2 regions of the Paeniglutamicibacter cryotolerans genome follow, and region 1 is predicted to be linked to the other one. Evidence: riboswitches for the same ligand, from Rfam matches in the RefSeq annotation. Region 1 holds a riboswitch; the other holds the start of a gene.
What was found. A riboswitch is a leader RNA that binds a small molecule or an ion and turns the genes downstream of it on or off. The one in region 1 is predicted to bind thiamine pyrophosphate.
Positions count from the first base shown of each region.

Region 2: linked by a shared signal. The riboswitch ahead of E9229_RS02380 (ECF transporter S component) and the one ahead of thiM (hydroxyethylthiazole kinase) in region 1 are both predicted to bind thiamine pyrophosphate.

Region 1 is NZ_JACHVS010000001.1:1,184,091-1,189,385, reverse strand. Features, by position in the region: gene E9229_RS05675 (ABC transporter permease) at 1-44, shown strand, start outside; gene E9229_RS05670 (glycine betaine ABC transporter substrate-binding protein) at 100-1,014, shown strand; gene E9229_RS05665 (aldehyde dehydrogenase family protein) at 1,110-2,537, opposite strand; TPP riboswitch at 2,679-2,777, shown strand; gene thiM (hydroxyethylthiazole kinase) at 2,769-3,587, shown strand; gene thiE (thiamine phosphate synthase) at 3,584-4,240, shown strand; gene E9229_RS05650 (bifunctional hydroxymethylpyrimidine kinase/phosphomethylpyrimidine kinase) at 4,237-5,295, shown strand, end outside.
Region 2 is NZ_JACHVS010000001.1:481,216-486,510, reverse strand. Features, by position in the region: gene E9229_RS02405 (Na+/H+ antiporter subunit D) at 1-312, shown strand, start outside; gene E9229_RS02400 (Na+/H+ antiporter subunit E) at 309-896, shown strand; gene E9229_RS02395 (monovalent cation/H+ antiporter complex subunit F) at 893-1,159, shown strand; gene mnhG (monovalent cation/H(+) antiporter subunit G) at 1,159-1,545, shown strand; gene E9229_RS02385 (DUF4235 domain-containing protein) at 1,599-1,856, opposite strand; TPP riboswitch at 1,927-2,048, shown strand; gene E9229_RS02380 (ECF transporter S component) at 2,100-2,726, shown strand; gene E9229_RS02375 (ATP-binding cassette domain-containing protein) at 2,736-5,105, shown strand; gene E9229_RS02370 (HNH endonuclease) at 5,197-5,295, opposite strand, start outside.

The sequences.
Region 1 (5,295 bases):
TCACAGCCTCGCTGGGCGGTGCCAAGAAGGCAGTACACGTCTAACCCCATCCCGCACGGGCATCCGGCAACACCCCCGGATGCCAAGAAAGGAACCACCATGATGAAGAGATTCACCTCCTTGATCGCCCTGGCCGCCGCATCGGCCTTGGCACTGACCGCCTGTGGTGGCGGAGCCACCAATAACGACATGGCCGCATCCTCGGGCCCGGGCAACGGCGACAAGGAAAAAGTCACTATCGGCGTCTTCGCGGGCTGGGACGAGGGGCTTGCCGCCTCGCACCTGTGGGAACGCATCTTGGACTCCAAGGGCTACGATGTGACGTTAACCACCGCTGATGTCGCCCCGGTCTTCTCCGGCATGGCCTCCGGCGACTTGGACATGGCCATGGACGTGTGGTTACCGGAAACCCACGCCAGCTACATGGAGACGTTCGGCGACAAGATCACCGAACTCGGCACCTGGTACGACGACGCGAAACTGACCGTCGCCGTGAACGAATCCTCAGGCGTGACCTCGCTCGATGAGCTGGCGGCCAAGGCCGGGGAGTTCGACAACCGGATCGTGGGCATCGAGCCCGGTGCCGGCCTGACCAAGGCGGTGACCGACCGGGTAATCCCCCAGTACGGCTTGCAAAAGATGGACTTCGTGACATCCTCGACCGCCGCCATGCTGACGGAACTCAAGAAGGCCACCGATTCCGGGGACAACATCGCGGTCACGCTGTGGCGCCCGCACTGGGCCTATGCCGCATTCCCGATCGTCGACCTCGAGGACCCCAAGGGAACGCTTGGCACCGCCGAGAAGATCCACACCTACGGCAAGAAGGACTTCAAGACGGATTTCCCGATGCTGACCGAATGGATGGCCTCCTTCAAGATGGACGACGAACACTTGTTCTCACTTGAAAATGCCATGTTCAACAGCGGTGAAACCAAGAACTACGCACCAATCGTCGACAAATGGATCACCGAAAACCAGGCCTTCGTCGATGCGTTGACAGCAAAGAAGTAGCGACAGCGCCCCCGAGGGCCGGGATTAACCGGGGACCGGTTCCACCGCAACGATGCGGTGGAACCGGTCCCCCGCCCTGTCCAGGGCGTTCGCGCCTAAAGCAGCTTGCCGATGATCTTGTTCTTGGCCCAGGTGTAGGGCGGATACACGGCCCTGAGCGTGTCGATCACGGCCGTCTTGGAGAACACCGGACGCAGCTGCGAAAAACGCTCGAAGCCGTGGCGCCCATGGTACGCGCCCATGCCCGATGCCCCGACCCCGCCGAACGGCAGCCCGGGCACCGCCAAGTGCATGTTCGGTGCGTTGTGCACTATCGCCCCGGCGCGGACCTGGTCCTCGAAGGCCGATTGCAGGCGCGGGTTCTCACTGAACAGGTAGGCCGCCAACGGGTGCGGGCGGGAATTGATGAAGCGTACTGCCGCGTCGAAGCTCTCCACCTTCACGATGGGTAGGATCGGGCCGAAGATTTCCTCGCGCATCAGTGGTGAATCCGGGTCCACATCGATCATGACGGTGGGTTCGATCTTCAGCTCGTCCTCGTCGAAACCGCCGCCGATCACGACGGTACCCTGGTCCAGGTAGGAGCGCAGCCTCTGGAAGTGGTCGAGATTCACGATTCGGCCATAGTCCTTACTGCGCAGCGGATTCTTCCCATAGAACCCGCCGATGGCCTTGGCCAGCTGGACCTCGAGTAGTTCGGCGGCCTTGCCGACGGCCAGCACGTAATCCGGGGCGACGCAGGTCTGTCCGGCATTCATGAACTTTCCATAGGCTAGGCGACGGGCGACTGCCACGTGGCTGCCATCCATCACCACGGCCGGGGACTTGCCGCCCAGTTCCAGCGTGACCGGTGTCAGCTGGGCGGCGGCGGCCAGGGCAACGATCCGTCCCACACGCTCGCCACCGGTGTAGAAGATGTGGTCGAACTTCTGCTCCAGCAGCACGCTCGATGCGCTGGCCCCGCCCTCGATGACCGCCACGGCACGACGGTCCAGGAATTGCGGCACGAGCTTCGCCAGCAGCGCCGAGGTGGCCGGGGCCAGCTCGGAGGGTTTGAGCACCACCGCGTTGCCCGCGGCAAGAGCGGCCACCAGCGGAGCGAGGATCAGCTGCAGCGGGTAGTTCCAGGGGCCGATGATCAGCACCAGGCCCAGCGGCTGGGCCTGGACCTTCGCCGCTGCCGGCTGCAGCGCCAGCGGCACCTTGACCGACTTCGCTTCCATCCATTCGCTCAGGTACAGCTGGGCGTGGTCGATCTCGGCCCGCACCAGGTCCAGTTCGGTGAGCTTGGCTTCAACCGGGGACTTGCCCAAATCGGTGTAGAGCGCAGCGACAAATTCCGCCTCGTGGGCATCCAGCATCCGCTCCAACGCCTTGAGCTGGGTGGCCCGGAAGCGGCGTGGATAGGCCAACCGGGTATCCACCGCATCGCGCAGGGACTCCACCACTGCCGCAATTCCGGCCGATTCGACCCGGTCCAGGCTTTCCGGGACGTCATCGAAGTCGTCGGATCCCGTTGCCATAGCGGTCTGGGGCGCAATGCCACGCGAAGAAAAAATGCCCATGTTCCGAGCGTAGTCCCCCGCGCGCGCCGGCACGGGCCGTGGGCACGCAATATCCGCGCCGGAGTTGCCCCGGCCCTTCCGAATCGGAGTAAGCTCACAGGCAGTGACACGGGGTGTCCGGCCAGCGGCCGGACTGAGATAAGACCCGTCGCACCTGATCTAGTTAGCACTAGCGGAGGGATGTCGCCCATGGTTTCCATTGCGCCTTCACCACATGTCCACCCTGTCCACCTGGCGAACGCCCTCGAATCGGTGCGTTCCAAGACCCCCTTGATCCAATGCCTGACCAATACCGTCGTCGCCAACTTCACCGCCAATATCCTGCTGTCCATCGGGGCGGCCCCGGCCATGGTCGACCTGCCCGGCGAGGCAACCGAATTCGCCGCCATCGCCTCGGGGGTACTGGTCAATCTGGGCACCCCCTATGCCGAACAGCGCGAGGGCATGGTGTTGGCCGCTACGGCGGCCGGCGTCCACGCAACGCCCTGGGTCCTGGATCCGGTGGCCGTCGGTGCGCTTCCGGTCCGCACCGAACTGGCCCGCCGTTTGCTTGACCTCTGCCCCGCGGTGATCCGCGGCAACGCCTCGGAAATCATCGCGCTCTCCGGCAATGGCGGCGGAGGCCGCGGCGTGGATGCCACCCACGGTGTTGAATCGGCCCGCGACGCCGCGCTGGAGCTGGCCCGGCGCACCGGGGCCGTCGTCGCCGTTTCAGGACCGATAGACCTCATCACCGACGGAACGCGGTCCGTGCTGGTGCACGGCGGAAACGAACTGCTCACCCGGGTCACCGGCGGCGGCTGTTCGCTCGGCGCAGTGTGCGCCGCTTTCGCCGCTGAGTCCCCCGACCTGCTCGCGGCAACCGTGGCAGCCCACGCCTACTACTCACTGGCCTCCGAACGCGCGGCCGCCCTCGGTGCCGGACCCGGCTCGTTCGCCATGCATTTCATCGACGAACTGGCGGCCATTACCCCGGCGGAGCTGGCGGAAAAGGCGGTCATCGCATGAACCGGGACATCGGCATCTACCTGGTAGCCGACTCCGCCAGCACGGCGGGCCGTCCATTGACTGAGATCGTCGCCGCAGCGGTGGCCGGCGGGGCCCAAACCATCCAGTTGCGCTGCAAGGACATGGCAGCGGGGTCGTTCCTCGACGAAGTGCTGACCGCGGCACGGGCCGCGTCCGGCCGAGCCCGCATCCTGGTCAACGACCGCGTGGACGTGTTCCTCGCCGCGCGCGCCGCCGGGGCACAGGTCCACGGCGTGCACATCGGCCAATCGGACCTGCCGCCTGCGCTGGTGCGGGCCATGATCGGCCCCGACTCCGTGCTGGGACTCAGCGCCTCCACACCGGAGGAACTCGACGCAGCGCATGCGCTTCCCGCCGGGACCATCGACTACCTGGGCATCGGCGCCGTGCGCGCCACACCGACCAAACCGGACCACCCGCAACCGCTCGGGTTCGACGGACTGGCAGCGGCGACCGCCCGGTGCACGCTGCCCACAGTGGCGATCGGCGGCATCGGCACGGGGGACGCCACACAGCTCATTGCCGCGGGGACCAACGGCATGGCGGTGGTCCGGGCCATCTGCGCCGCCGATGACCCGCGGGGCGCCATTGCTGAGCTGATAGCCGAATGGGAAGCGGGGATCCGGGCATGAATTCCATCCCCAACATCCTGTCCATTGCCGGCTCCGACCCCTCCGGCGGTGCCGGCATCCAGGCCGACCTGAAATCCATTGCCGCGTGCGGCGGCTACGGGATGAGTGTGATCACCGCCCTGACGGCCCAGAACACCCACGGCGTGCGCGCTGTGCACGTGCCGCCCGCCGCCTTCCTGGTTGAGCAGTTGGCGGCCGTCGCCGCTGACGTGCGCATCGACGCGATCAAGATCGGGATGCTCGGCTCCGCCCCGAACATCGATGCTGTGGCCGCGTTCCTGCGCGAACCACGTCCTGGCCCACGGCCCGCCGTAGTGCTCGATCCGGTCATGATAGCCACCAGCGGGGACCGGCTGCTTTCCGCCGACGCCGACGCGGCACTGCGCCGGCTGCTGCCACTGGCCGACGTGATCACCCCGAACATCCCCGAGCTCGCCGTGCTCTGTGATGCCCACCCCGCGGTGGACTGGGCCACGGCCATCGACCAGGCCCGTTCAGTGGCAGCTGCCCACGGGGTGCTGGTGCTGGCCAAGGGCGGACACCTCGAAGGCGGGGATTGCCCCGATGCGCTCGTGGATGCAGACGGCGTGCTCCTCCAGCTGACCGGATCACGGATCGCCACCGGCAATACCCACGGGACGGGGTGTTCGCTGTCCTCCGCCCTGGCCACGCTCCACGCCCGCAGCGGGGACTGGGCGGAGGCTCTGCGCTCCGCGAAGGCCTGGCTGACCGGGTCGATTTCGGCCGCCGACGAGCTGGCCGTCGGCACCGGCCACGGCCCGGTCAACCATTTCGCCTGGCTCTGGGCCGGGAACCGGCTCCCCGGCCGTCGCCAGACCACGGCAGCCTGGTGGGAACGGATCTCAGCGATTAGGGAGGCGATAGACCGGTTGGCCTTTATCCGGCAGTTGAGCTCCGGCGAGCTGGACCGGGCCGACTTCGAGGACTATCTGGGACAGGACGCGCTCTATCTGCGCACCTACGCACAGGCCCTGTCGCGGGCCAGCGAACTGGCTCCGACGGTGGCCGAGCAGCGCTTCTGGGCGGCCTCAGCC
Region 2 (5,295 bases), 700 kb from region 1:
GCGTTCTGGCGCAAGGCAGAGGACGCCACGGACCCCGATCCGCTGCTGCTGGTCGGTGCGGCCAAGGGTGAGCGCATCACCACCTACAACGTGGTAGCCGACGAACCGGGATCGATCTACTCGGACCGCGGTGATACGGCGCTGTTGCCGCGCACCATGGTTGCGGCGACCTCGGGCCTGGTCCTGCTCGGCATCGCCCTGACGATCTTCGCCGGACCGCTGTTCGCCCTGAGCCAGCGGGCGGCGGACCAGATGCTGGAGCGCACGCCGTACATCGAAGCGGTCCTGGGCGAGCAGGGAGTGAAGCCATGAGCACCGAAAACACCGGAAAGAAGCCCGGGCGCACACCCTTCCGCATCGAACTGCCGCTGTTGATCGGCATGACGCTGTTCTGGGGTGCGCTGTGGCAGGACTTCGCCCCGGGCAACCTGGTCTTCGGGTTCTTGATCTCCTGGGCCCTGGTCAACCTGTTCCGGCTCCCGCCGGTGATCCTCAGCCCACGGTTCAACATCTGGCGGGCGTTCCTGTTCCTGCTGCGCTTCATCGTCGACGTCGCGGCGGCGAGCTTCAGCGTGTTGTTCCTGGCGGTGTTCCGCGGACCAAAGACGCGCTCGGCGATCTTGGCCGTCCCGCTGCGCACCGAGCAGGATCTGATGGTCACGGCGGTGGGCCATGTGCTCACGCTGATACCCGGGTCCTTCGTCGTCGAGGTCGATCGGCGCAGTTCCACGCTGTACCTGCACTTCCTGAACGTCAACACACCGGCGGAGCTCGAGAAGGCCCGCGCCGGGATTCTGGACATCGAGGCCCGGCTGATCCGGGTCATGGGCACACCGGCGGAGCTGGCCGCCCTGAACGCCGAAACGGCAAAGCCCGAGGAGGGGAAAAACCCATGATGACGATCGTGCTGTGGATTACCGGAAGCATCCTGGTCGCGGCCGCCGCGCTGGCCATCGTGCGCATCGCCCGCGGTCCATCGATCCTGGAACGGGTACTGGCCACCGACGTGCTGCTGGTGATCATTGCCGCCGGGCTGACCATCGAGATGGCGGTGAACAAACACACGGACAACCTGATCTTCGTCGTGTTGTGCTGCATGATCGGCTTCATCGGTTCGGTCACCGTCGCGCGCTACGTCACCGATCGGAGGAACGCCTGATGGAGCCGACGCTTTTGGATACGATCATCGACTCGGTCGCCGCCGTGTTCATGATCGTCGGCGCGCTGATGTCACTGGCAGCCGGCATCGGCATGATGCGCTTCCCGGACCTCATGTCCCGGATGCACGCGGCAACGAAGCCGCAGGTGTTCGGGCTGTTCCTGCTTTTGAGTGCGCTGGCGCTGGAGTTGCGCAGCTGGAATGTGGTGCCGGTGCTGATCCTGGCCTGGCTGCTGCAGCTGCTCACGGCGCCCGTCTCCGCGCATATGGTCGGCCGGGCCGGCTACCGTACCAAGCACATGAAAAAGGAGACCCTGCTGGTCGATGAGCTCGACGCGGTGGTGGCCCGGGCCGAGGGGCAGGGCGGGGACGACCCGGTCTGCTGACAAAACGGCCGCAGCACCCGGGGTGCCGCGGCCGAATCGCCGTAATCCGGCAATCAGTCCTTGGCGAAGCGGGCGAGCGCCTTTTGCGTTCCACGATCTGTGAGCACCTGGATCACAGCGGCTGTGATGGCCGAAAGCAGGGCGAAGCTCAGCGCCTGACGCAGCGATGCCTCGGCCAGCGCTTCCTTGTTCCCGTGCTTGGGCGGTTCCTGGCCGGTGAACCCGAGCCAGAGCTTGTCCACGATCTTGCCGCCGACGAATCCGGCCGCAATGGAAATCAGTGGTCCGGCGATCTTCATGATGGCTTGCATGTTCCCTGTTTCCCTCGTTGTAGCAAATACGGTTCCAGCATAGCGTGGGGGTACACTGGCGATACTGAATCACACACGACAGGGGAGCGCGGCGTAACCATGGTTACGCAGGGCGCTGAGAGTGCGGGCAAGCCGCAGACCCTCGAACCTGCTCCGGTTAGTACCGGCGAAGGGAGTCGAGATCTCAGGGATTCTCGTTTGCGCGTGCATCCCTCCCCTCCTTGAATCCAAGGAGGATCCATCATGACCAGTCTTCAAATCGCACCGACGCGCAGTACCTGGCGCGTCGTCGACATCGTTGTTGCGGCCGTCCTGGCTGTCGCCTCGGGCGTCGTCTTCTTCGCCTGGAACACCGTCCACCACTCGTTGGACTTCCTCTTCGTGGCCTTCCCTCCCGCCTCGGCGCTGCTGGGCGGAATGTGGCTTTTCCCTGCAGTCCTCGGTGCCCTGATCATCAGAAAGCCGGGTGCGGCACTGTTCTGTGAAACGGTGGCGGCCGTGGTCTCCTCGTTCATGGGCTCCGAATATGGATGGACGGTTCTCGCCTCCGGACTCATTCAGGGCCTGGGCGCTGAATTGGTGTTCGCGATCTTCCTGTACAAGTCCTGGGGCCTCCCCACGGCACTGCTGGCCGGAGCCGTCACCGGCCTGTTCGGAGGCATCAACGACGCCTTCATCTTTGCTTGGTTCGCGGAATACACACAGTCCATGAAGCTGTTCTACGTCGCGGCCATGACCCTTTCCGGGCTGGTCATCGGCGGGCTCCTGTCTTGGCTGGCTACGCGCGCACTGGCCCGTACCGGGGCCCTGTCTTCCTTGGCCAGCCGCAAGGCCGCACAGGAAACGGTGCTGGGCACCGTGCGGAAGTAGGGAGTTTCCGTGTCCGAGGACACTGAGCTGCTGACGACTGCCGCCGGGCAGCGTCCCGTGCGGGCCAGGGGAGTGGCCGTACGTGCCGCCGGCTGGGGTTGGAAGCATGCCGGCCGTGACCTGCCCGCGATTTCCGGGCTCGACCTGGACATCCCTCCCGGTCAGCGGGTACTGCTGGCCGGAGCCTCCGGGGCCGGGAAATCCACGCTGCTCCATGCGCTGGCCGGCGTGTTGCACGCGGACGAGGAGACCGAAGCCCACGGCGAGCTGCTGCTGGATGAGGTTCCCGCCCACATGGTGCACGGGCGTGCCGGGCTGATGCAACAAGACCCGGAGACCCAGGTCATCCAGGCCCGCATCGGAGACGATGTGGCCTTCGGAGCGGAGAACCTCGCGGTTGATCCGGCCGAGATCAGGATTCGCGTCAAAGCGGCCCTTGAGGCAGTGGGCCTGCGGTTGTCGCTGGACCACCCCACCGCCGCACTCTCGGGTGGGCAGAAGCAGCGGCTGGCACTGGCCGGGATCCTGGCCATGGGACCGGGTCTGGTGCTCTTGGATGAGCCGACAGCCAACCTGGACCCCGAAGGCGTATTGGAGGTCCGCGACGCAGTCATCGCGGCGGTCGCGGCAAGCGGTGCAACCCTGCTGATCGTCGAACATCGGTTGGATGCCTGGGCTCCCCATATGGATCGGGTTATCGTGCTTCGGCCCGGGGGAGGCATCGCCATCGACGGCACCCCCGACGAGCTCTTCGGCCCCGGACCTCAGCGCGAGGAACTGATTGCCGACGGCATCTGGGTTCCCGGTCATATGCCGGCCACGGCGCGAACCCGGGGGATCCGGGCCGGCACCTCGACCCGCGCCCTGCTGGAAACCACAGACCTGGCGGTGGCGCGCACGGCCAAGGGACAGGTCCTGCAACGCGATATCGGCCTGCAACTCTCGGGCGGGCAGGCGCTGTGCGTGACCGGCCCCAATGGTGCGGGCAAATCGACGCTGGCCCTCACACTGGCCGGTCTGCTGCCCGAGCGCGAGGGAAGCGTAGCAGCCCTCGATTCTCTGCGCGGTTCCGGTTCATCATTGAGCCACCGCCCATACTCATGGCGGGCTTCCCACCTGGTGAGCCGCATCGGTACCGTCTTCCAGGAACCGGAACACCAATTCGTCGCCAACTCGGTGCGTGAAGAGCTCGCGTTCGGTCCGCGCATGGCCCGTACCCCCGATGGGCGGTCTGCATTATTCACCGAGGAGCAGATTCATGAGCGGGTCGGGACGCTGCTGGAACGGTTGCGGCTCGAACACTTGGCAGCGGTCAATCCGTTTACGCTCTCCGGAGGTGAAAAGCGTCGGCTCTCGGTGGCCACTGTATTGGCGGCCGGACCGGCAGTGCTGATCCTCGATGAACCGACCTTCGGGCAGGATGCAAACACCTGGGCCGAACTCGCTGGATTGCTCAACGAGCATCTTGATACCGGCGGTTCCGTTCTGGCGGTGACGCATGACGAGCACTTTGCCGCTGCCCTGGGCGCCGAACGCCTTGAACTCTCCGAGGGGATGCCGTCGAAGAACCTTACCGGAACCGGCGGATTGCTGGAGCCAGAAGCCTCGAGCAGTGGCAGTTTCCTGGGTAGGGCCAACCCGTTGGCCAAACTAGCCGCGGTTATCCTGGCCACCGCTCCGTTGGTGGCCAGCCTGGACTGGGTCTCCGGGGCCGTCGTCGTGCTGGCGAGCCTGTTCCTGCTGCCATTGAGCGGACTGTCGCCAGTGCGTTTCATGTTCAGGGCATGGCCGCTCTTGGTGGCGGGAATGCTGGCGGCCTGGGGAACTGCCCTGGTGGGCAACGACTCCGGTGCCCTGCTGTTGAACCTCGGGATTTTTACCATCACCGAGGGCTCGGTTTCGGCTGGCGTGGCAACCGGACTGCGGGCTTTTGCCGTGGCGATCCCGTCGGTCTTGGTTTTCTCGAGTACCGATCCCACAGACCTGGCCAATGCCTTGGCGCAGAAGGCCCGGCTTCCACATCGATTCGTGCTCGGTGCTTTGGCCGGAATGCGTTTGTTGGGGCTGCTGACCGAAGAATGGCGGACCCTCGGCATGGCCCGACGGGCTCGTGGCGTCGGAGCGCATGGCACGGTGGCCCAGAGGTTGCGAGCCAATCTCTGGCAGGGCCTGGGGCTTCTTGTCCAGGCCATTCGTCGTGCTGCCAGATTGGCCGTCACGATGGAAGCCAAGGGATTTGGAACCTCCACACGCACATGGTCCAAAACGTCGCGTTTTGCTCCCAAGGATGCCGGGGTTCTGATGGGCGGACTGGCTATCGGTGCTGCTGCAACCGCTGCGGCGATGGGGTTTGGAACCTGGAATCTAGTCTGGGGTTAGAACCTGGCGCTGGGCGTTCCCTGCGGGCGTGGTCAGATCCCCGATTCCTTGGGAAATCGGGGTTTTTCCGTACGTGGGTTCAGACGGGGTTTCAGTTGCGGGTGTGGGTGCCGGGCAGGGGCGGGGCGATGGAGCGGTAGGTCTTCCCGGCCGGGGTGGTGATCTCGAAGCCATGGCGGATGCCGGGGAT